2 regions of the Thioalkalivibrio sp. ALE22 genome follow, and region 1 is predicted to be linked to the other one. Evidence: predicted binding sites of a transcription regulator. Region 1 holds the regulator's gene; the other holds the start of a gene.
The links. The regulator LexA, encoded in region 1, represses DNA repair genes until DNA is damaged. The targets are predictions, from matches to a motif close to TACTGTNNATATNNACAGTA.
Positions count from the first base shown of each region.

Region 2: the regulator LexA is predicted to act here: its motif matches at 4,894-4,913, upstream of F793_RS0101920 (error-prone DNA polymerase).

Region 1 covers NZ_KB906508.1:26,519-38,232, reverse strand. The annotation lists gene F793_RS0110160 (endonuclease III domain-containing protein) at 1-535, shown strand, start outside; gene F793_RS0110155 (lipopolysaccharide assembly protein LapA domain-containing protein) at 616-831, shown strand; gene F793_RS0110150 (nitrate/nitrite transporter) at 904-2,064, shown strand; gene F793_RS0110145 (hemerythrin domain-containing protein) at 2,098-2,796, opposite strand; gene F793_RS0110140 (hemerythrin domain-containing protein) at 2,789-3,331, opposite strand; gene F793_RS0110135 (hypothetical protein) at 3,465-3,863, shown strand; gene F793_RS0110130 (glycine cleavage system protein H) at 3,866-4,318, shown strand; gene F793_RS0110125 (thioredoxin family protein) at 4,337-5,005, shown strand; gene F793_RS0110120 (rhodanese-like domain-containing protein) at 5,068-5,415, shown strand; gene rnk (nucleoside diphosphate kinase regulator) at 5,579-5,989, shown strand; gene F793_RS0110110 (DNA polymerase Y family protein) at 6,023-7,456, opposite strand; gene imuA (translesion DNA synthesis-associated protein ImuA) at 7,614-8,246, opposite strand; gene lexA (transcriptional repressor LexA) at 8,250-8,867, opposite strand; gene F793_RS0110095 (Lrp/AsnC family transcriptional regulator) at 9,227-9,718, opposite strand; gene F793_RS0110090 (2-isopropylmalate synthase) at 9,899-11,584, shown strand.
Region 2 covers NZ_KB906500.1:50,825-62,538, forward strand. The annotation lists gene F793_RS0101910 (GDP-L-fucose synthase) at 1-499, shown strand, start outside; gene F793_RS0101915 (glycosyltransferase family 10 domain-containing protein) at 496-1,548, shown strand; gene F793_RS0101920 (error-prone DNA polymerase) at 1,749-4,892, opposite strand; gene F793_RS0101925 (cyclin-dependent kinase inhibitor 3 family protein) at 5,022-5,564, shown strand; gene F793_RS0101930 (bifunctional 2-polyprenyl-6-hydroxyphenol methylase/3-demethylubiquinol 3-O-methyltransferase UbiG) at 5,652-6,299, shown strand; gene F793_RS0101935 (PDC sensor domain-containing protein) at 6,578-7,528, opposite strand; gene dinB (DNA polymerase IV) at 8,291-9,430, shown strand; partial or broken gene F793_RS14120 (transposase) at 9,489-9,681, shown strand; gene F793_RS0101950 (Mut7-C RNAse domain-containing protein) at 9,815-10,624, opposite strand; gene F793_RS0101955 (DUF1622 domain-containing protein) at 10,767-11,129, shown strand; gene F793_RS0101960 (SOS response-associated peptidase) at 11,263-11,714, shown strand, end outside.

The DNA.
Region 1 (11,714 bases):
GACCAACGTCGAGAAGGCCCTGGACAACCTGCGCGCCATCGATGCCCTCTCGCCCGAAGGACTGATGGCGCTTGACCCGGAAGAACTGGCCGAGCGGATTCGTCCCAGTGGCTACTTCAACGTGAAGGCCGACCGGCTGCGGCATCTGCTGCGCTTCCTCGAGGCATCCGGCGGTGTCGAGGGACTGACCGCGCTGGAAACGGCCGAGTTGCGCTCGGCGTTGCTGGGCGTCAAGGGCGTGGGCCCGGAGACGGCCGACGATATCGTGCTGTATGCCTTCGACCGCCCGGTCTTCGTGGTGGATGCCTACACGCGGCGTCTGTTCGAGCGCCTGGAGGTCCCGCAGGCGCAGGCCCCCTATGATCAGCTACGTGGCCACGTCGAGACGGAGTTGGGACCGGATGTGGCCGCCCTGAACGACCTGCATGCGCTGATCGTGGAGCACGGCAAGGAGCGCTGCCGCCCGCGACCGCGGTGCGAAGGCTGCCCGCTGCGCGACCACTGCAGCCATCCCGACACTCGGGGAAACCCTTGAGGTCGCCGCCTCGTGCCGGTTGACGCTGACCCCGGGGCGCCCGAACCTGAGCGTTTGGCCCGACTGACCCGGGAGGTCGCATGCGGTACGTCTACTCCCTGCTGATCATCGTGTTCGTCGCGGTGGTCGCGATCTTTGCAATCCAGAACCTGCGACTGGTGACCCTGAATTTCCTGACCCTGCATGTGACGCTGCCACTGGCGTTGCTGATCGTCGGGATCTACCTGCTGGGGCTCGTCTCCGGGGGCGCGCTGGTGGCCCTGCTCAAGCGCTGGATCCGTGGCGCGAGTCGCTGATCGGGGCGGTTCGATGCCTGTGACCGGTCGCGTACGGTGACGGCGCACTGGATTCGTCGTCACCCCCTGCTGGTGATCGTGGCGGCACAGCTGTTCGGCACGTCGCTGTGGTTTTCGGTCAACGGGGTCGGGCTGTCGCTGCAGCAGGCGCTTGGCTGGTCGCCGTCCGAGATTGGCTGGCTGACCATGGCGACCCAGACGGGCTTCATCACCGGAACGCTGGCGGTGGCCGCGACCGGCCTGGCGGACCGTTTTCGTGCCAGCCGGCTGTTCGCGATCTCTGCCGTTGCCGGGGCCGGACTGAACGCCATGTTTATCCTGCTGGCCGGTGTCTGGGAGATGGCCCTGCTCACGCGGTTCCTGGTCGGACTGGCGCTGGCCGGGGTTTACCCCCTGGGCATGAAGCTGGTGATTGCCTGGACGCCCGAGTACAAGGGCTGGGCCCTGTCCTGGCTGTTGGGCATGCTGACTCTGGGCACCGCGCTGCCGCATCTGCTGCGCGGCGCCACGCTCGATTTCCCCTGGGCGATCCCGGTGCTGCTGGCGTCTTTCCTGGCGGTGCTGGCGGCACTGCTGATCGTGCGCCTGGGGGATGGGCCCCACCTGCCACCTCCGGGGCGCACACCGGGTCTGGGCAAGGGTTTTCGTGCATTGCGGCGGCGGGACTTCCGGGCCGTGGCCGGAGGCTACTTCGGGCATTGCTGGGAACTGTACGCCTTCTGGACGCTGGTCCCGCTGCTGGTGGCGCGCGAGCTGTCGCGTCTGGAGGCCGATGCCGGGCTGATCCCCTGGCTCGCTTTCGGCGTGATCGCGCTGGGGTTGGCCGGCTGCGTCTGGGGCGGCCGCCTGAGCCGGAGCCTGGGGAGTCTGCGCGTGGCGCGGGTGGCCCTGGCGACGTCGGGCCTGGCCTGCCTGCTGTATCCGCTGCTGGCCGGGCAGTCGCCCTGGCTGCTGTTCGGCCTGCTGGCCCTGTGGGGCCTGACGGTGATCGCGGACTCGCCGCAGTTCTCGGCCCTGGCCGCGGACAGTGCGCCGGCGGACGCGGTGGGGTCCGCGCTGAGCGTGATGAATGCGATTGGCTTTGCCCTGACCCTGCCGGGGATCTGGCTGACCAGCTGGCTGTGGGCGGACGGCGGGGTGTGGGTCCTGTGGCTGCTGCTGCCTGGCCCGTTGCTGGGGCTCTGGGCGCTGGCCCGCCTGTCGCCGCCGCATCGCTCCGCTGTGGCGCGCTGAAGCGATCGTGTCGCGGGGCTTGCGATGCAGCGGTCAGGGGCTCGCGAGTTCGGCCTGCGCCCGCGCCAGCAGTTCGGCGGCGGCGTCCGGTTGTTCGCGCAGGGCGCGACTCCAGTGCGGGAACAGATTCTGCTCCTCGCGGCCCTCGTGCTTGGCGAGCGCGCCGGAGATCAGGGCGAAGAACGGGGCCACGGCCCAGGCCTCGTCGACCCCTTCGCTGAATTCATGCTCGAGCATCGCGGTCTGTTCCAGGATCTCGTCGTGCTCGCGCAGCATGATCGAGGTCGGGTCCTGGCCGTTCGGGCTGCGCGGCAGGTCCAGCAGCGGCACGATCAGTTCGTTTTCCACCTCCACGTGGCGGCGCAGGCCATCCACGTAGGCGTGGAAATCCGGTGCGGCCCCCTCGAGATCGCCGGCGTTCACCTTGTGCAGGGCGCTGGCGAACAGGCGGTCGATGCGCAGGTGGTCGCGCTCCAGCAGGTCGACCAGATCCACCGGGGCGACATCCTCGCGGCGCTGCACCGCGAGCTTCCACAGCGGTGGCCCGTTTTCGAGACCCCGCCAGTGGATGGCATGCCGCAGCTGCAGGCCGACGGCGTCCATCAGGAGCTTCGGTTCCTGGTCCAGCCAGACCTCGAAGACCTGGCCCGGCCGCAGTTCGCGAAGGGTGTAATAGGCCCGCGTATGGGCATGGTCGCCCAAGCCGCGCAGATCGAGCAGGAAGTCAGCCATCGTCGCTCCCGATCCCGCGCCTTGCGGCCATGCGGGCACCGATGGTGTGGCGCTCCTCCGGGCTCAGCAGGTGCTCGGCGAACGGCAGCACGGCCCGCTCTTCCAGGTCGAGATGCACGCGGTATTGCCGGATCCAGGCCTCTGCGCCGGTCAGTTCCGCGGTCGAGCCGTCGGCAATTCGCTGCAGGGCCGGTTCCAGCCGGTCCCAGCCGGCCTCGATCTCGGCATGTTCCGCGCTCAGGCGCTCCAGCCATTCGCACAGTTGGGGGTGGCTGTCGGGGTGGTCGCAGTGCCGCTGGAGGAGGGGGAACAGATCCTCGTCCTCGTCCGCGTGGTGATTGGGGGCAGCCTCGTGAAAGTATTTCAGGACCCGAGCCGCCGCGGTGCGCGCCTCCTCGTCAGCGCCCTTTGCGGCGAGGTGGGCGGGCAGACGCTCGAGGATGTCCAGGGAGTTGAGGATGCGCCGATGACAGGCGCGCAGCAGCTCGACAGGCTGCTGGAATCCGGGGACGGTCTCGTGGAGTTGCAGATGCATGGCAGTTGCGGCCTTGGCGGGTTTTCCTGAAGGGTGACTGTTACCGATCGGACGCGAGCGGGTGTTGATCTCGATCAATGTATACTGAATATAGCTTAAAGTATGCTGGGTAAAACCTGCCAAGGAGCATTGCATGCACCCTCGAAACCGGATGTTCATCCTCGCGGCCCTGGTCTATGCCCTGCTGGGCGGGCTGCTCGGCATCCTCTGGCTGGTGCATCCCGGCCTGATCCCGGGCAACGTGCCGCGCATCCACGGCCACCTGATGCTGCTGGGCTTCGTGACCATGATGATCTATGGCGTGGGGCTGCATGTGCTGCCGCGCTTTTCCGGGCGGTCCCTGTTCTCCGAACGCCTGGGGCATGCGCAGTTCCTGCTGGCCAACATCGGGCTGTGGGTGATGGTCGCCGGCTGGCTGGTCTTCCATAACGCGACGGTCGCGGTGGGTGGCGCGATGGCCTGGGGGGCGATGATCCTGTTCGCCGTGAATATCGCACTGACCGTGCGCCACTACGGTCCGAAGGGGGCATAACCATGGCACGGGAGGAATACAACGGTTGCGAATTGCCCGACGACCTGTTCTACGACCTGGACTACGTCTGGGTGCGGCCGGAGGACGACGGGACCTTTACCCTCGGGATTACCGATCCGGCGCAGACCATGGCGGGCCGTGTGCAGTACTTCCGCTTTCGCAAGCCGGGTTCGCACCGTGCCGCGGGCAAGCCGGTGGCGCGGCTGGAGTCGGGCAAGTGGGCGGGCGGCATCCCGACCCCGTTCGACGGCACCATCGAGCGCATCAATCCGGCCGTGGAGGCGGACCCGGGGCTGGTGAACGTGGCGCCCTACACGGATGCCTGGGTGGTCGTGATGCGTCCCGACGACCCGGAAAAGGCGCTGGAGCGGCTGCACACCGGGCCCGAGGCGATCACCGGTCTGAAGCAATGGATCGACCGCTACGACATCCACTGCATGCGCTGCGCGGACTGAACCGGGGGAGACGGATTCATGAAGGTGGAACTGCTGGTATCCGAATGGTGTGCCTCCTGCCACGATGCCGAGCGCATCTGGCGTCAGGTGGCCGAGGACAAACAGATCGACTTTGCGGTGGTCGACATGGGTCAGCCGGAAGGCCGCGAGCTGGCCACGCGGCTGCGTGTTCGCTCCATCCCGGCCGTGGTGGTCGATGGCGAGCTCAAGCACATCGGTCTGCTGGATCGCACGTCCGCCACCGAACTGGTGGGCGCGGCGCCGGAGCGTACGCAGAAGGCGGCGCGGCATGTGGGGCTTGGGCTGTCGGCCTCCAGCCGGGCCTCGGTGCTGGGGGCGATGGCCTGGCTGCTGATCGCGGGGGCGGCCCTGCCGCTGGGGGGCTTCTTCCTGGAGGGCGCGGCTCGCCCGGCGGCGCTGCACGGCTTTACCCTGGGCTTTCTGCTGCTGCTGATCATGGGGCTGGGCGAGCACATGCTGCCGCGCTTCACCGGGCACCCGATCGCCAGCGGCTGGCTGTGGGCCTGGGCACCGCAGGTCCTGGTGCATCTGGCCGTGCTGGGCATGGGCCTGGGCTGGATTCTGGGGGTTGCGATGCTGACTGCAGTCGGTGCTGTGGCCGCATTTGTCGGGCTTGCGTTGTTTTCGCTGCGTATCGCCCCGCTCCTGCTGCGCCCGTCCCTGTGAGGGTCCTGCTTCTGCCGAGGCGGTAGAATGCTGTGCATGGGTATTCATCGGAGCCGCTGACAGTGAGTCTTTTCGACAAACGCATCGCCGAACTGGAAGCAAAGCTGCCGCATCTGGACCCCGCGGAACTGGAAGACTGGCGCCAGGCGGGGCGGTCCTTTCTGCTGGTGGATGTGCGCCAGCAGGAGGAGACGGCCGAGGGCAGTATCGAAGGCGCGGTGAATATCCCCCGGCCCAAGCTGGAGGCCAGTATCGAATCCCACATGCAGGACCCCCAGCAGCCCGTGGTGGTGTTCTGCGGAGGCCGCGGGCGTTCACAGCTGGTGGCGGACAGCCTGCGGGCGATGGGGATCGAGGCGCATGTGCTGCGCGGCGGCTATGCGGCCTGGCGGGACGGCGAGGGCCGGTAGGGAGCGTGCGGGCGGATCGGTATTGCAGTGCCGTGATTGGCTGGATCGCTTTTTCGTCGAGACTTGGCTAATCTCGAATTTCGTTTCCCGGTTTCCGGAAAATCCCTGAATTTTCTTCTCTGGCGCGTCTCTCTGGGGCGCGTCGTGTATTTGGAGTGTGAACGTGAACAAGCCGAAGATCATCGTCTCCACCACGGACATGGAGCGTCTGGACAAGCTGCTGGAATCGCTGCCGGAGGATGCCTTTCCGGGCAAGGCCGATCTGGAGGCCGAGCTGGACCGCGCGGATGTGGTGGATTCGCACGAGATCCCGGGTGCGGTGGTGACGATGAACTCGAAGGTCCGGTTCCGGGTGACCGAGTCCGGCGAGGAATTCTCGATGACGCTGGTGTACCCGCGGGACGTGGATGAAAGCGGCGGCACGCTGTCGATCCTGGCGCCGGTGGGCAGCGCCCTGCTGGGGCTTTCCGAGGGGGACGAGATCGAGTGGCCGCGCCCGGGTGGCGGGCAGATGCATGTGCGCATCGTGGAGGTCGAGTACCAGCCGGAGCGGGCGGGCGAGTACCACCGCTGACGGACGGGGGCGGTGGGCGTATCCGGCGCGGATTCAGCCCCAGTAACCCTGGCGATACCACTGGCCACTGCGCAGGCAGCGATACAGCCAGAGCCGGCGGCCCTGGCGATCGAGTGCCCGGGCGTAGTCGCGCCGTGCATCCTGGCCATGGTCCCACCAGCCGTCTTCCAGCCGCCCCAGCCATTGCGGCTGGTCGGGCGGGGTGGCGGGGTCGGGGCCCTGCAGCCACAGGGCCGCCCCGACGGTGCGCTGGCCCGGTGTCGGGGCGACCGGGGCCGGAGTAACGGCGAGATCGTGGCGTGATCCCTGGGCCTCCTCCGGCCTTGGGGTGCGGCGGTTGACCAGGCGGGTGACCGCCGGCTCGCCCAGGCGGGCGCGCAGTCGGGCCAGGACCGCGGGCAGCTGATCCGCCGGTGGCGTGCTCGCCGGGTCCCCGGCCAGCAGGCTGTCGCCCCGGTCCGGGGGATCCAGCAGGCGGGATGCCCGCAGGCGCAGGCCGATGACGGCCTCCGGCAGGGTTTCGCGCTCCAGACGAGTCTGCCACAGGGGTAGCCATTCGTCGGCGCGCATGCCCGGCTGTCCGCGTTCCAGCGTCAGCCGGGTGCGCGCCTCGCGATGTGTCAGTTCCAGGGTCATCCCCTGCAGGCTGCGGTTCAGGCCGCGCAACTGGGCCTCGGCCTGGCGCAGCAGCCGTTTGAGCGGGAAGGCCAGGGCCGTGGTGGCGTGGATCTCGTGCTCCAGGCGCAGGGGCAAATCCAGCACCGGAGGTGGCGCAAAGCGGGGCAGGGTCTCCACGCGTCGGGCCAGCAGGTGATCCAGCAGGTCCAGCAGTTCCGGTCCGTGGCGCCGGGCCAGCTCGGCGCGTGACAGGCGCAGCAGGTCGCCCAGCTGGCGCAGGCCCAAGGCGCGCAGGCCTTCGCGGGTGGCGTCGGCCAGCGGCAGGGCCTCCAGCGGCACGGGTGTCAGCAGTCGGCGCAGGCTCTCGGGGTCCTCCGCGATCGCGGGGTTGCGCAGGTGCGCCAGCAGGCGCGCGGCGGCGGGGCTGCGCCCCAGCCCGATGCGGGGATGGAAACCCAGGCCGGCCAGGGTGTCCTGCGCCTGCTGGCGCAACGCCTCCAGGCCGCCGAACAGGCGGCGGCTGCGTCCGACCTCCACCAGGATACGGTGGACCTCCGGTTCCGGGTGCACATGGTCGGAGAACCGCAGCAGTACGCCGGCCAGCATCTCCAGCTGGGTCCGCAGGGCGTCCGGGTCATGTTCGACCAGTTCCGGGGTATCCAGCACGGCCAGCGCATCCCCCAGCGCCATGCCGGGTCGCGCACCGGCGCGCCGCGCCGCACGGTTGGCGGTGTGCACCCGGGGTGCCGCGCGGGACGTCACCACCAGCAGGGGGCGCTGCAATCGCTCCGGCTCCGGTCCCGCCCGGGCCAGGGACTCCAGCGCGAGGTGCGGCAGCTCGATGGCCATCCAGTGTTCCCGCCGCGCCCGGGTGGCACTGGCGGGGCGTGCCTCCGGTGGCCGGGGAGTGGGCGCGGGGGCGGGCGCCGCCGGCAGCAGGCTCAGTTGCTGCCGGGCAGGTTCGGGGGGTGTGGCTGCGCGCGCGGGGCGGGCGGGCTGGCCCATTTCAGGCCCCCGGTGCTTCGGGAATCCACAGAGGCTGGCCGGAGCGGGCCCAGTGGCCGGCCCCCTTCAGGCAGTGCAGTTCCAGGCCGGTGGCCGCGGCCTGCCAGCGCAGGCGCTGATGGGCCGGCGAGGGCTGGGCCGCGGCGTCCGGCGGCCGGTACAGGACGGCGCAGGCCCGGCTCTCGCTGGCGGCCAGGCGTAGCCGGCGCAGCAGGGCTGTCTCCACGGGACGGCGCAGCCAGGCGAGCAGCACGCCGAAGGCCGGGTCGCGCAGACACTGCTCGCCGGCCCAAAGGGTGTCGCGATCGTGCTCGGTGTGGATCAGCAGTACCCGCTCCGGCGGGATGCCCAGGGTCTGCCAGCCCGGCAGCCAGGGGGTAGCCGGTGGCGCGATCACCGCGATCCAGTAGTCGTCCTGGCCGCAGGCGGTCAGCATGGGGACCAGCAGCCGGGTCTCGCCGCAGCCGAACGGGGCGCCCAGCAGTTCGACCAGCTGGCCGCGTGGCCAGCCCCCGCCCAGGGCCCGGTCGAGTTCCGCGTGGCCGCTGGGCCAGACCGGGGCATCCGGGGCCGGGGTGGCGCTGCGTCCGCGCCAGAGGGCCGGATGGTCGAGCAGGGTATCCAGCGCGCCCATAACTCAGGCCTGGGGGTCGAGATCGCGCAGAACGCCCACGCCGACCCCCTCGATGGCCAGTTCCTGGCGCTCCAGGTCGATCTCGATGGGGGCGAAGTCGGGGTTCTCCGGGAGCAGGCGCACCCGCGGGCCGTCCTGCGCGAAGCGCTTTACGGTGACCTCGTCCTCGATGCGGGCAACCACGATCTGACCGGGCCGGGCCTCCGGGGTCTGGCGCACGGCCAGCAGGTCGCCGTCGAGGATGCCGGCGTCGCGCATGCTCTCGCCATGCACGCGCAGGAGGTAGTCGGGGTGGGCACGGAACAGGGCGTCGTCGACCCGGTAGTGGCGCTCGATGTGTTCGGTGGCAAGGATGGGCAGTCCGGCGGCGACGCGCCCGACCAGGGGCAGCTCGCGCGGTGTGCTGCGCACCGCGCCCGGCAGGCGGATGCCGCGGGAGGTGCCGCCCAGCAGTTCGATGGCGCCCTTTTTTGCCAGCGCCTTCAGGTGGCACTCGGCCGCGTAGGGTGAGCGAAAGCCGAAGGCCCGGGCGATCTCGCTGCGGGTCGGTGCCGTGCCCTGGTTGGCGACGGTCTCGGTGATGTAGTCGAGGATGGCCTGCTGGCGTTCAGTAAGCGACACAAGGCGCCCTCCGGTATCTGTCTATATATACAGTATCCGGAGGGCTCGCCGCAGGGCAAGGGCGGATTCACCACGAAGCCCACGAAGGCACGAAGAAGGTCAAGATCCAGGTCAAAAACGGTCTACAGGAAGAAGAGAAGGCTGGAAGATAGAGGGGCCATGACGGGCGCTACCAGGGCAATGCTGGGAAGCGGCCACTTTAGGGGCGTACGATTCAGTCAGCGCTCCCCATATGTCTGCCTGCCATCACGCTTCACCATCAAAGCCTTCTAACCTTCCAGCCTTCCTGTGAATCGCCCTTGAACTTCTTCGTGCCTTCGTGCGCTTCGTGGTGAATTTGCCCTGGGTTTTAAGACGTTTCAGGTGGGGGTGTAGTCGAGTGGCAGGGCGGTGCGGTCGACGACGCGGCGCAGGACGAAGCTGGAGTGCACGCTGTCCACGCCCTCCAGGCGGGTGATGCGCCGCAGCAGGAAGTCCTGGTAGGCGTCCATGTCGGGGACCACGACCTGCAGCATGTAGTCGGCGGACTGGCCGGTGATCAGGTAGCAGTGCTGCACCTCGGGGTAGCCGGCCACGGTCTCCTCGAAATGTGCGAAGCGTTCCGGGGTGTGGCGGTCCATGCCGATGTGGATCAGGGCGGTCAGTTCCAGCCCCAGGCGGCGCCGGTCCAGCAGCGCCACGCGGCGCAGCAGGATACCGGCCTGCTCCAGCGCGCGGACGCGGCGCAGGCAGGGGGAGGGACTGAGTCCGACGCGTTCGGCCAGGGCCTGGTTCGACAGGCTCGCGTCCTCCTGCAGGATTTCGAGGATGCGGCGGTCATAGCGGTCCAGTGAGTGCGGTTGCGGTTTCATAGGTGGATTATTGCGCATATTGAGCATTAATGCGCAATGATAGATCCCTCCTAAGGCCTTGATAGGGAAAAACGCAAGGTTATGCCCGGATGAATGCGTTAGGATAATGCACAGACAGAAATCCTCAGCGCGGCGGCCGATTGTACGGCCCGGGCCGCGCCCTTACAGGAGATGCGCACCATGGCCTTCGATCACACCAAATATGCCCCGTTCCCGCCGATCGACAAGGCGGATCGCCGCTGGCCGGCGAAGCGCACCACGGTTGCGCCGCGTTTCTGCGCGGTGGACCTGCGCGACGGCAACCAGGCGCTGGTGCACCCGATGAGCGTCGAGCAGAAGATGCGCTTCTTCGAGGTGCTGGTGGATATCGGCCTGACCGAGATTGAGATCGGGTTCCCCTCTGCCTCGCAGATCGACTACGACTTCACCCGCCGCCTGATCGACGAAGACCGCATCCCCGAGGGCGTGTATATCCAGGTGCTGACGCAGGCGCGCGAGGATCTGATCCAGAAGACCTTCGCGGCGCTGGAGGGCGCACCGCGCGCGGTGGTGCACGTGTACAACTCCACCAACCCGGCGCAGCGCGAGCAGGTGTTCCGCATGGACCGCGCCGGCATCCGCGGCATCGCCGAGAACGGCGCGCGCTGGGTGCGTGACTATGCGGCGCAATACCCGCAGACGGACTGGATCTTCCAGTACTCGCCGGAGAGCTTCTCCACCACCGAGCTGGACTACGCGGTCGAGGTCGTGGATGCGGTGAACGCGATCTGGCGCCCGGATCAGGGCCAGAAGGTGGTGATCAACCTGCCGGCCACGGTCGAGTCGGCCACGCCGAATGTCTTCGCCGATCAGGTCGAGTGGTTCTGCGACCACGTGCAGTACCGCGAGCACTTCTGCGTGTCGCTGCATACGCACAACGACCGCGGCACCGGCGTGGCCGCGGCCGAGCTGGGCCTGCTGGCCGGGGCCGACCGCCTGGAAGGCACGCTGTTCGGCAACGGCGAGCGCACCGGCAACATGGACCTGGTCACCGTCGGCATGAACCTGTATTCGCAGGGGATCGACCCGACCATCGACCTGTCCGATATGGAACGGCTGATGGAGGTGTACAAGGAGTGCACCGACATGCCCATCCACCCGCGCCATCCGTGGGCGGGCGAATTGGTCTATACCGCCTTCTCCGGCAGCCACCAGGATGCGATCCGCAAGGGCCTGGCGCACTACAAGGAGCAGGGCGGCCACTGGAACGTGCCCTACCTGCCGATCGATCCGGGCGATCTGGGCCGGCGCTACGAGGAGGTCGTGCGCATCAACAGCCAGTCCGGCAAGGGCGGCGTGGCGCATGTGCTGGAACGCGATTACGGTATCGAGGTGCCGCGCTGGCTGGCGATCGAGTTCGCCCGCATCGTGCAGAAGGATGCCGAGGCCTCGCAGATCGAGGTCTCGTCAAAGCGCATCCACGAGCTGTTCGAGCAGCATTACCTGACGCCGGTCGCCGGCTGGGATCTGGTGCGCTACGAGATCGAGAAGGAAGGCCCGGTGGTGCGCCTGGACGCGACCATGGGCCCGCCCGGGCGCGAGTCGCGCCTGCAGGGCGAGGGTCACGGTGCGGTCGAGGCCCTGACCGCCGCGATGCAGGCCGAGCGCGGAGTGGAGGTGAAGGTCAGCCACTTCGACGAGCACGCGATGGAGTCCGGCACCGAGGCGCGGGCCATGGCCGCGGTGGACGTGCAGGTGGACGGCGAACGCTCGGTCGGCGTCGCTCTGGGCGAGGACACGACCGCTGCCACGCTGCAGGCCGTGCTGAACGCCACCGGCCGCCGCCTGGGCGAACGCGCCACCGAACCGGCCGCCGTCAACGCCTGATCCCGCGCCCCCCAGTGCGCCCGAGGGCGCGCAGGGGGGCGTTGAGGGCCACGCAAGCACCGGTCGTCGAGGTGGGGCTGGCTTTGGCAGGGGCTTCGCCGCCAAGGCGGCTCCTACCGGGGTGGGATGT
Region 2 (11,714 bases), on a different contig from region 1:
CACGGACTACCGCTCGGTCATGCCGACCAACCTCTACGGCCCGGGCGACAACTACCACCCGGAGAACAGCCACGTGATCCCCGGACTGATCCGGCGCTTTCACGAGGCGAAACAGGCCGGCGCCGATTACGTGACCGTCTGGGGCAGCGGGACCCCGCGCCGCGAGTTCCTGCATGTGGATGACATGGCGGGGGCCTGCGTGCACGTGATGAACCTCGACCAGACCACGTACGCGGAGCACACCGAGCCGATGCTGAGCCACATCAACGTGGGCACGGGCGAGGATCTGACCATTGCCGAACTGGCGCAGCGGGTGGCCGGCGTCGTCGGCTTCCGGGGCGAGCTGCGCTTTGACCGCTCGAAGCCGGATGGCACCCCGCGCAAGCAGCTGGATGTGTCGCGCCTCGGGGCGCTGGGCTGGAAGGCCCGCATCGGGCTCGACGAAGGGCTGGCCGGGGCCTATGCCGAGTTCCTGGAACACGGCGGAGCCAACCGGTGAGCGATTCGCCGACGGACCGGATCCGGGTCAAGTTCCTGTCGACGATGCGCGAGGCGATCTGGCGTCACCAGTTGCCGGACGGCGAGGCGCGCTGGGGGCGTTGCGAGTTCACCTTCGACCCGCAGGCCACCGAGTACGACTGGCTGGTGGTGTACGACGAATTCCCGTCCAACACCGGGCGCAACCGGCATTACAGCGAACGCCTCGCCTGTGGCGCCGAGCGCACCCTGCTGGTGACCATGGAGCCGCCCTCGATCAAGTCCTACGGCCGGCGCTTTACGCGCCAGTTCGGCCGGGTACTGACCTCGCACCCGGAATGGGCGCTCAAGCACCGGCGGCGCATCCATTCCCAGCAGGGGATGATCTGGTACTACGGCTTCGGCAGTCAGGGTGAACGGCCGTACAACGACATGCGGGCGAACCCGCCGCTGGAAAAGACCCGCGACATCGCCACCATGTGCTCGGCCAAGCGCCAGCGGCACACCCTGCATCGGCGGCGCTACGACTTCACCTGGGCGCTGAAGGCCCAACTGCCGGAGCTGGAGATCTTCGGCAAGGGCGTACAGCCGCTGGACGACAAGGCCGAATGCCTGGATGCCTACCGCTATCACGTCGCGGTGGAGAACTACGTGGGGCCGCATCACTGGACCGAGAAGCTGGCGGACGCCTTCCTCGGCGCCACGCTGCCGTTCTACTACGGCGCGCCGAATGCCGCGGACTACTTCCCGCCGGAGAGCTTCATTGCCATCGACATCGACGATGTCGAAGGGACGGCCGAGCGCATTCGCCGCGCGATCCGCGACAACGAATACGAACAGCGGCTGCCGCATATCCTCGAGGCCCGGCGTCGCGTGCTGGAGGAGTACAACCAGTTCGCCGTCGTCGCGGGCATCATCGAGGCCGCGCACGATACCGAACCGGCCGGGCCGACCGGCCAGTGGATACACTCGCGCCGGGCCCTGCGCCGCCGCGACCCGCTGGCCGCCCTGGAGGGCGCCTGGGAAAAACTCACCCAGCGCATCGGCCACATTTCCGGCCGCGCTGGCTGAGGTATTTCGCGAGCCGGGGATAACAGGCCGAGAGATCACGCCTGTCCAACCAGGGCCGTTTCGCGTGATCGATTCAGCGATGCATCCCGGGAATTCTCGGTGGACTCCGTGTGCTCTGTGGTTTTCCTTCGTGCCTTCGTGAGCTTCGTGGTGAATAAGGCCCTGGCCCTTTAGTCGCTGCGCCAATGACGAATGCCGGTTCAGCCGAAGTCGCGGGAGCGGGTGGTCAGCTCGCCCAGCCAGGCGCTGCGGTCGATCAGGCGCTGCACGATCAGGTGGCCGACGCCCTCGCTGTACTGCCATTCCCCGTGGGCCTCCAGCAGGCGGCCGTGCAGGACCTCGGCGCGAAAGCGCTCCACCCGGTCCGGCCAGACGATCAGGTTCAGTGTGCCGCTCTCATCCTCCAGGGTCAGGAACACCGTGCCGTTGGCCGAGCCCGGCCGCTGGCGGGTAATGACGATCCCGGCATAGCGGGCACCCGGGTGCCCGGGGCGTTCCAGTAGCCGGGCGGCGGTGGGTAAACGTCTTTGCTCCAGGAACGGGCGCATCAGCGCCAGCGGGTGCGGGCCCAGGCTCAGGCCCTGGGTGGCGTAGTCCTGCACCAGGTCGTCCACCGCATCCGGGCGCGGCAGCAGCGGGGTCACGTCGGCCTCGCGCACCGTCTCGGCCGGGGCGTCGGCGAACAGGGGCAGGGGTTCCTCCACCGCCTCGGTCGCCCAGCGCGCCTGGTGGCGGTTGCCGGCCAGGCCCTTCAGGGCGTCGGCGCGGGCCAGGCGGTTGGCCTGGGCGCGGGTCAGGGCGGCGCGGGCGACCAGATCCGGCACGTCCGCGAACGGCCGTTCGGCGCGCGCGGCGACGACCCGCTCGGCCACGGCCTGCGCGAGCCCGCCGACCCGGTTCAGGCCCAGGCGCAGGGCCAGCGCGTCGCTCCCGGCCACGGGCTCCACCGTGCAGTCCCAGTCACTGCAGCGCACATCCACCGGCCGCACCTCCACGCCGTGGCGGCGCGCGTCGGCGACGATCTGCGCCGGGGCGTAGAAGCCCATCGGCTGGCTGTTCAGCAGCGCGCAGGCAAAGATCGCCGGTTCGTGGCACTTGAGCCAGGACGAGACCCAGGTGATCAGCGCAAAGCTGGCCGAGTGCGACTCGGGGAAGCCGTATTCGCCAAAGCCAAGGATCTGCTTGTACAGCTGTTCGGCGAATTTCTCCGGATAGCCGCGTTCACGCATGCCCTTCATCAGGCGCTCGCGGTAGCGCGCGAGCTGGCCGGTGCGGCGCCAGGCCCCGATCGCACGGCGCAGCCCGTCCGCCTCGCCGGCGGAGAAGCCGGCCGCGACCATCGCCAGCTCGATCACCTGCTCCTGGAAGATCGGTACACCCAGCGTGCGCCCGAGTACACGCTTCACCTCTTCGTTCGGGTAGCGCACCCGCTCCGGGTGAGCGCGGCGCTTCAGGTACGGGTGCACCATCTCGCCCTGGATCGGGCCGGGGCGCACGATGGCGATCTCGATCACCAGGTCGTAGAAGTTCGCCGGTTTCAGGCGCGGCAGCATGCTCATCTGCGCGCGCGACTCGATCTGGAACACGCCCAGGGTGTCGGCCTTCTGCAGCATGCGGTAGACCGCCGGGTCCTCGGCCGGGATGTCGGCCAGGCCCCAGTCGCGGCCCCGGTGGCGCGCCATCAGCTCCAGCGCGCGGCGCACGCAGGAGAGCATGCCCAGCGCCAGCACGTCGATCTTCAACAGCCCCACCGCGTCGAGGTCGTCCTTGTCCCACTGGATCACCGAGCGCTCCGGCATCGCCGCGTTCTCGATGGGCACCAGCTCGTCCAGCCGGCCCTCTGCGATCACGAAACCGCCGGTGTGCTGCGACAGGTGGCGGGGGAAGCCCAGCAGTTCGGCGGTCAGCGTCTGCCACTGCCGGGCCAGGGCGCCATCCGGGTCCAGCCCGACCTCGCGCAGGCGCTCGGCGGGGATGCCGTCGTCCCACCAGGCGAGGTTGGCGGTCAGCGCATCCAGCCGCGCGCGCGAGATGCCCAGGGCGCGGCCGACGTCGCGCAGGGCGCTGCGCCGGCGGTAGCGGATTACCGTACAGGCCAGCGCCGCGCGCTCGCGGCCGTAGCGCTGGTAGATGTACTGGATCACCTCCTCGCGGCGCTCGTGCTCGAAGTCGACGTCGATATCCGGCGGCTCGCCACGCTCGGCGGAGATGAAGCGCTCGAACAGCATGCTGGAGCGCGAGGGATCCACCGCCGTGATGCCGAGGGCATAACAAACGGCGGAATTCGCCGCCGAGCCGCGCCCCTGGCACAGGATCCCGCGCCCGCGCGCAAAGCGCACGATGTCGTAGACCGTCAGGAAGTAGGGCTCGTAGCCGAGCTGCGCGATGATCCCGAGCTCGCGCTCGATCTGTTCGGACACCTTCGGCGGGATGCCGTCGGGCCAGCGCCCGCGCGCGCCCTTCAGGGTCGCCTCGCGCAGGTAGGTGGCCGGGCTCGTGTCCCGGGGCAGGGGATCGGTCGGGTAGCGGTAGGTGACCGCGTCCAGCGAGAAGTCGCAGTCCTGTGCGATCCGCACACTGGCTGCGAGCCAGGCGGCGGGATACAGCGTGGCCAGGTCGTCGCGCGGGCGCAGGCAGCGCTCGCCGTTGGGGAAGCGCGCCGGGGCCGCCTCGGCAACCGTGGTGCGCAGGCGCAGCGCGGTCAGCACGTCCTGCAGGGCACGCCGGCCGCGAGCGTGCATGTGCACATCGCCGCAGGCGACGATCGGGAGCCCCATCGCCTCGGCGAGCTGCCGTGCGCGGGTCGCGAGTGGGGCGTCCTCCGGCGTGCGCAACTGGCTGACCGCCAGATAGGCCTGGTCCGGCACGGCCCACCCGGCCAGCCAGCGGGCCGTTTCGGCGAGCGTCGGCTCCGCGATCTCGGGCTCGATGCGCAGCAGGACGTGCCAGCCGGTACGGGCCTCGGCGGGCAGGGCGTCGAGGTCCGCTTGCGTCAGGTGGTAGTGCCCCTTGTCCGCCGCCCCGCGCGCCCGGGTGATCAGACGGCACAGCGCGGCATAGCCCGCCGCATTACGCACCAGCAGGGTCAGGGCGGGGCCGTGTGTCAGCCGGAAGGTCGCCCCCAGGATCAGGTGCAACCCGCAGTCCTTCGCCGCCGCGTGGGCGCGGACCACGCCGGCCAGCGAGGCGGTATCGGTCAGCGCCAGCGCGCGATAGCCCAGCGCCTGGGCCCGCTCGACCAGCTCCTCCGGGTGCGAGGCCCCGCGCAGGAACGAGAAGTTGCTGACGCTCGTCAACTCGGCATACGCCGGGCTTGCGGGCTGAGGGGGCGGGGTGTCTTCCATATACTGTATATAAAAACAGTACAGCGGCGCACGCAAGAAACCGGGCCCGCGCGGAGGGTCCCGGAATGCACCTCACCGCCTGCAGTGGCGCTACACTGAGGGGACATTCCCGACGCGCTGGAGCGCCTTGTGAACCCGCCACGCACCGATTCGCCCGTTCTCGATATCGGCAGTATTCCGCTTCCCGAGGGCGGGGCCATTGGCATGACCCGCTGCCCTGGAAAACGCCCGAATGAACGGGTCTGCGGGCCGCGGGATGTTCAGGCGGATCTTGTGGCCCTGCGGGACTGGGGCGCGGGGACAGTCGTGACCCTGAACCAGAACCGCGAGCTGACGGGGCTCGGGGTGCCGGACCTGGGCGCAAGCGTCCAGGCAGCCGGCATGCGCTGGGTGCACCTGCCGATCGGGGACATGGCCGCCCCGGACCGTCCCTGGGAAACAGGCTGGGGAGACGTCGGGCCCCGCATCCATCAGTGGCTGCGGGCGGGGGAGCGCGTGGCCTTTCATTGTGGTGGCGGGCAGGGTCGCGCGGGGACCATCGCGGCCCTTACGCTCATTGAACGCGGATACACGCCGGACGAGGCCATTCAGACGGTGCGCAAGGCCCGCCCCGGTGCGATCGAGAGCCCCGACCAGGAGCGCTACCTGCGCAGCCTGGCGCGCGAGGATTGAGCCGGGACATACGGGGACCGTCGCGAGCAAGTCATCCCTCGTCATCCGCATCGAGTCAGTGATCATCGGCCCCTTATCGGATACGCCATGCGAAGCGCAATCTACGACTTCCTGATCCTCCGGATGACCGCCCGCTGGTATGCGGAGGCCCTGGAGCGCATCCCCGACGGGGCCCGGGTACTGGATGTCGGCATCGGTACGGGCGGGGCGCTTCTGGCCAACGCCGCGCGCGTTGCGCACAAGGGCTTGCACGTGACCGGGATCGATATCGACGGGGACTACGTCCGGCGCGCGCGCCGGCGTCTGTTGGCATCGCCACTGAGTGAGCGCGTCGAGGTGCGGCAGGAGTCGGTCTACGACCACCAGGGGGGTCCCTACGATGTGGTGTATTTCTCCGCGAGCTTCATGCTGTTGCCCCATCCGGAGCAGGCCCTGCGCCACGCCACCGGCCAGCTTCGACCGGGTGGCCGCTTCCTGTTCACGCAAACCATCCAGCGCCGGCCTGCGCGCTGGATGGAGCGCCTCAAGCCCCTGCTGCGACGGCTCACTACCATCGATTTCGGGCAGGTGACCTACGAGGCGGATCTCCGTGCCCAGCTGGCGGCGGCCGGGCTGGTGGTCGAGGAATGGACCGTGCTCGCCACCCACGGGGCTCGCGCCTCCTGTCTGGTGGTGGCGAGACCTGCCAGTACGACCGCCGGTCAGGATGCCAGCCAGCGCGCCAGCAGCATATAGCGGCCACTCATCGATCCAGACCACCAACCCCCGTAGGAGCCTGCTTGCAGGCGAAGTTCCGAACAGGCGGTCATTCCGGAAACGCACAGCGGTTATTCGGGAACTCGGGCTCCGGGGCCGGGGCGGACGCCAGAGATCCCGGCTCTGCGCTTTGCTCCGGCCGGGATGACGGTGTGGCGCGTGGAAGGAGAAGGGCGCCCACTTCCTCACGCTTCGCCGTCTCTCCGCTCGGGGCGATGTGGGGTCAATCCGAAGGCAGACATCCAGGCACCGAGGGGTTACGGGCGTTCGTGCTCTTCTCCGGAGCCCAGCCAGAAGTCCAGGCGTTTGGCGAGAAACTCCTGCCCGCTCATGTAGTGGGACCCATCACAGGAGAAGTTGAGGCCAACCATGCCGTTGAAGATATTGAGGGACCCGGAGCGCAGGTAGATCGTGTCGTCCATGAAGCGCAGCTCGCGGAAGGTACGGAACACCGCTGCGACCTGATCCGTGGAGAGTAAGGCCTCCTCGGGGTAGGACCGCTGGGGATAGGCGAGACAGATCCCGGGATCCGTGAGGTCCTCGTAGTCCAGCAAGCGGTAGCGGAACGGGTCGTCGCGCAGCCACAAGGTGGCCCGGGAACTGGAGAAATGCAGCTTGCCGTGGAATACGCCGTGGGCGGCCACCAGCTCGGTCAGGAGATCCAGTACCTCGTCGATCCGGGTGTCGAGCGGGCTGTCCACCCGATGCTGGTTGAACAGGCCCCCGCGGATCGCTGGATCCCCCTTCAGCTGCATCCATTGGTCCGGCTGCTGATAGAGGTCGCGGGTCAGGGGCAGCTCCCGCAGGTCGAAGTCCGCCCCCAGAAACCCCAGCAGTGTGCCGTCGCTTTGGGTCAGCCGTTGCACGGCCGTCAGGGTAGGGCGGCGCCGATTGCGGCTGATGTAGGCCGACGACATGGAGAATTCGGCACCCGCCAGGGCATCGGCCATGTAGGGCCGGGTGCTGCGATCCCGTCCGGCCTGGTCCGGCAAGGGGCCTTCCGGGGATACGTTGGCGGTCACCTGGTGAGCGCGCGGATCGAGCACATAGAGGTACTTGCAGGACGGCAGCGCGCCCAGGGCCACGGCGAGTCGCTGCTCGAGGGCCTCACGATCGCCCCACCTCTCGGCGCAGGGGCCCACAAGCCGCGCCAGGGCGGTCGACAGTTGCCCCTGAAGCAGCAGTCGCTGCCGGGCCACCGCCGTCATTGTCGCTTCACTCATGGCCTTCGCTCGGAGGATACCGATGGAAACGCGCCCGCCAGGGGCGACCGTCTCGCGAGGGTGCCGCAGGACCGGCGGTGGCGCAACAACCGACTTGACGCATCCTGACGTCGGATAGGCCACGGCGTTGGGCGTGTCACCATTACGGGCTATAAGTGGCCCCTTGATGGGACTATTCGTAGAGACAGCTACCACAGCGCGGTGCGCGCTCAACAGCTCAGGTCGGTCCTCTGGCCGAGGCAGCGGCAAAAGACAAGCACCGGCCCGCGAAATCCAAAGGTAAGCCCCTGATCCCCGCAGGTTCCGTCAGCGAGCTGCGCGAGAAGCCAGCCATCACCGAAACGACGATGCCGCCCCAAAGCGCTTGCGCCTGTTCGTCACCGAGGCTGAAGCCTCCCTACTGTAGGAGGCGAGCCTTCTCGCCGATCGGGCATGTCCAGCGCCCCATCGCCCAGAGGGCTGGGCTCCTACCGGAGAAGGGGCCTGTGGCGGCATGTGAACAAGATGGGTCTCCTCTTCCGATATCTAGGAAGAAGATGGGTGTCCTCTTTCTCTGTTGTGGGAGGCCAGCCCTCTGGTCGATCCAGCGCCAGCCATGCCCCTCGGCCAGAGGCTGGCCTCCCACAGTAGGGTGGGATGGGGCGGTAATTCATCGGTGTGGTCGGGATGCTGGCTGTTAGACTGCCCCTTCAGGGCGCGCAGCGTGCTGCGTGCCTTAAAGCCGAGTCCGGGTCTGATTGGCATTCCGTGAGAACCATCGCTCATCTCGATATGGATGCGTTTTATGCATCCGTGGATCTGCTGCGCTATCCGGAGCTACGGGGGCGGCCCGCGGTGATCGGCGGGCGACGTCTCTCCGTGCCGGAGCGAGGGGCAGATGGGCGGTATCGGTTCGAACGGCTCGGCGATTATCGAGGGCGCGGCGTGGTGACGACGGCGACCTACGAGGCGCGGGCGTTCGGGGTGCATTCCGGGATGGGGCTGATGAAGGCGGGGCAGCTGGCGCCGGATGCGGTTTTGTTGCCGGCGGATTTCGATGCCTATCGGGCCTATTCGCACCAGTTCAAGCAGGCGGTCCGGGCGCGGGCCGATAAGGTCGAGGATCGCGGCATCGACGAGCTGTTCATCGATCTGACCGACGTGAAGGGCGATCCGGTGGTGACGGCGCGAGGGATTCGCGATGCGGTGCAGGCCGAGACGGGGCTGTCTTGTTCCATCGGCCTGGCCGCGAACAAGCTGCTGGCCAAGATCGCCTCGGATCTGGAGAAGCCGGCGGGGATGACGGTGCTGGGCGAAGGCGACCTCGAGGCGCGCATCTGGGCGCTGGGGGTGGGGAAGGTGAACGGTATAGGGCCAAACGCGACCGAGCGCCTTAAAGCGCTGGGGATCGTTTCGATTGGCGATTTGGCGAAGGCCGATCTGTATCGGTTGCGCCAGCATTTTGGCGAGACCTATGCCTGGTGGCTGCACGAGGCGGCCCATGGCCGGGACGACAGCCCCGTAGTCACCGAGCGGGAGCCTAAATCCATCAGCCGAGAGTCCACCTTCGAGCGGGACCTGCATCCACGGGCGGATCGGGACGAGCTGACTCGCATCCTGGTGGCCCTATGCGAACGGGTTGCCGGGGATCTCCGTAGCAAGGGCTACTTGGGCCGGACGATCGGGATCAAGTTGCGCTATAGCGATTTCCGCACGGTTACTCGCGACCTTACGCTGGACACGTGGACGGACGACCCTCAGGCGATTCTGGCCGCGTCCCGTGGCTGCTTGCGCCGGATCGACCTGGGTCAACCGCTGCGACTGCTGGGCGTGCGCGTCACCAAGCTGGCCTCGGCGTCACGGAACACCCAGCTGGAAGCCAGCCGACAAACGACGCTGCCCCTGTAGATGCTCGCGGAGCGCATTGCTGCTGCCACGCGGCGCGCGAGCACGTTGAGGGGATGATGACGATGAACGACGTGTCCGGTATGCGCGGTTCGTGGAGCAGGGCGTCCCGGAACAGAAGCTGTCGCTGATGCGCGAGGCGCTGCAGCGCGGCCAACTCACCGTCAACCGGCGTTTTGTGGATGGGGTGGAGCATCATGGGCTGTCGCATTGAGTGGCGGCGTCCAGGCCGTCCGCCGTCACGTCAGGCATGAGAGAATCAATCTGTCCCCGTTTCCCGGGTGTAACGCGCCCCATCCGGGGCCTGCGCATTGGCTTCTGAACATCCTGCAGATCACCGTTTTCAGGGGCTTGGTGACCTCGGAGATCATGCCAGGCCGCACAGGGTCAGATGTCGATGCCGACCGACCGAAAGCGCTGACGCAGTCGATCGTAGTGGCTGCCGCGCCAGTAGACCCGGCCGCAGCCGCTGCAGCGCACGAATGCGACGAAGCGCTCGAGCACCCCGGGCGGCACCTCGCTCGGCTCGACCGAGTCGGCGAGTGCAGCGCCATCGATCGACCGGAGCTCGCCGTTACACCGCATGCAACGCGAGAACGGCTCGAACAGCCCGGCGAGCTGAAAGCGGTCGACCACCTCGCGAAGCTGTTGCAATGGGTCCGTAGCGTGCACGTACCGCCCGTGAGTCACCCGGCCGTCCTTCAGCAGGCCAGTGTCACGCGTGAGGATAATGCGGTGCTCGTCCTGCGCGGTGCGGATGATGAACCCATCGGAGAAGTCGTTGGCATACAGGCAGTTGAAGCCCAGCGCACGCAGGTAACCGGCCAGCCGTCCCAGATGCACATCGAGGATGAAGCGTGGTTCGCGCAGCGGCTGGGGTCGCAGGCGGGAGACGTCGCCTACGTCGAAGGCCTCGAACACCGGGTAGACCGCCACCCGCTCACCGCCGCGCAGCCGGTGGCCGAAATCCACTGCCCGCCCGTCGACCAGTACCAGGTCAACCTCCGTGTGCGGCACGCCCAGCGACTCGATGCGGTCCTTGACCGAAGGGGTTCCGTCGAACGCGTGTTCAAAGCTCTGGTATCGCCGTTCGGGCGCGAGGAAGTCGTTCAGCTCGGCATACAACCGGAAGGTCGCGGTCGCGCGGCCGAGGGATGCGGATTCGCGGTCCTTGGGCGGGCACATGCCTTCGAGCATACCGAAACCACCCCACGGAAGAGGCGCGCTTCAGCCCCGTTCTTCCCCGGGCCCGACAGACTCCTGGCGGTTCAACATTGGGCGGCGACCAACCGCCGGCAGTAGACTTGCCGCAAGTCGCTGACCCGAAAAGGATGCAGACATGAACGATGTCTTTCTTCAGATCGCCAACGCACTGGTACTAGGGCTCGAAGCAGTCGGCATCGCCGTGATCATCGGTGGATTCGTGCTGGCAACAGTGGTTTGGCTGGTGAACATGCGCCGCATGAGCACACACGAGGCCTACGTCGATTATCGCCGTCGCAGCGTGCGCGGGCTGATTCTCGGACTGGAGTTCCTGGTCGCGGCCGACATCATCATGACCGTAGCGATCGAGTACTCCATGGAAAACGTACTCATGCTGGCCCTGATTATTCTCATACGCACACTGCTCGTGTTTGCCCTGCACCTGGAGATCGAGGGCCGTCTCCCGTGGAACCAGTCGGAGGACGATAGCAACACCTGACCCACTCGCAGCGGTGGACCAATGTCCGGTGTGATGATGCTGGAGCAGCACTGGGAGGCGATCGTGAGGTCGGCCACACGAGAATGCTGCTACCCCCACGACCCCAGGAGGGAGAGAAGCCATCTGCGGACGGATGACGCGCTATAGCGCGACCAGCGAACTCGCCATGCGGTACTTCCAGGTCCCCGTCGACGAGGGGTTCGACGTACCCAGGTACAACGTTGCCCCCGGTACCCATCTGGAAGCGTTCCGGGCCGGCGAGGATGCGCCAGCGGCCTTCCAGCCGATATTCTGGGGCTTTCGGCCGAGGCGCGTCGAGGACGGGCCGCGACCGATCAACGCTCGGGCCGAGACGGTCGCCACCAGTCGGTATTTTCGATCGGCGTTTGCGAACCGGCGCTGTATCGTGCTGGCCGACGGTTGGTACGAATGGCGCAAGACCGAACAGGGCAAGCAGCCGTACTACATCACCCTGGCCGAGGGCGCACCGCAGGAGATCCTGATGATGGCGGGTATCTGGGAACCCATGGTCGATGGGGGTGCCTGCTGCGCGATCATCACTGAACCCGCCAACGATCAACTTGC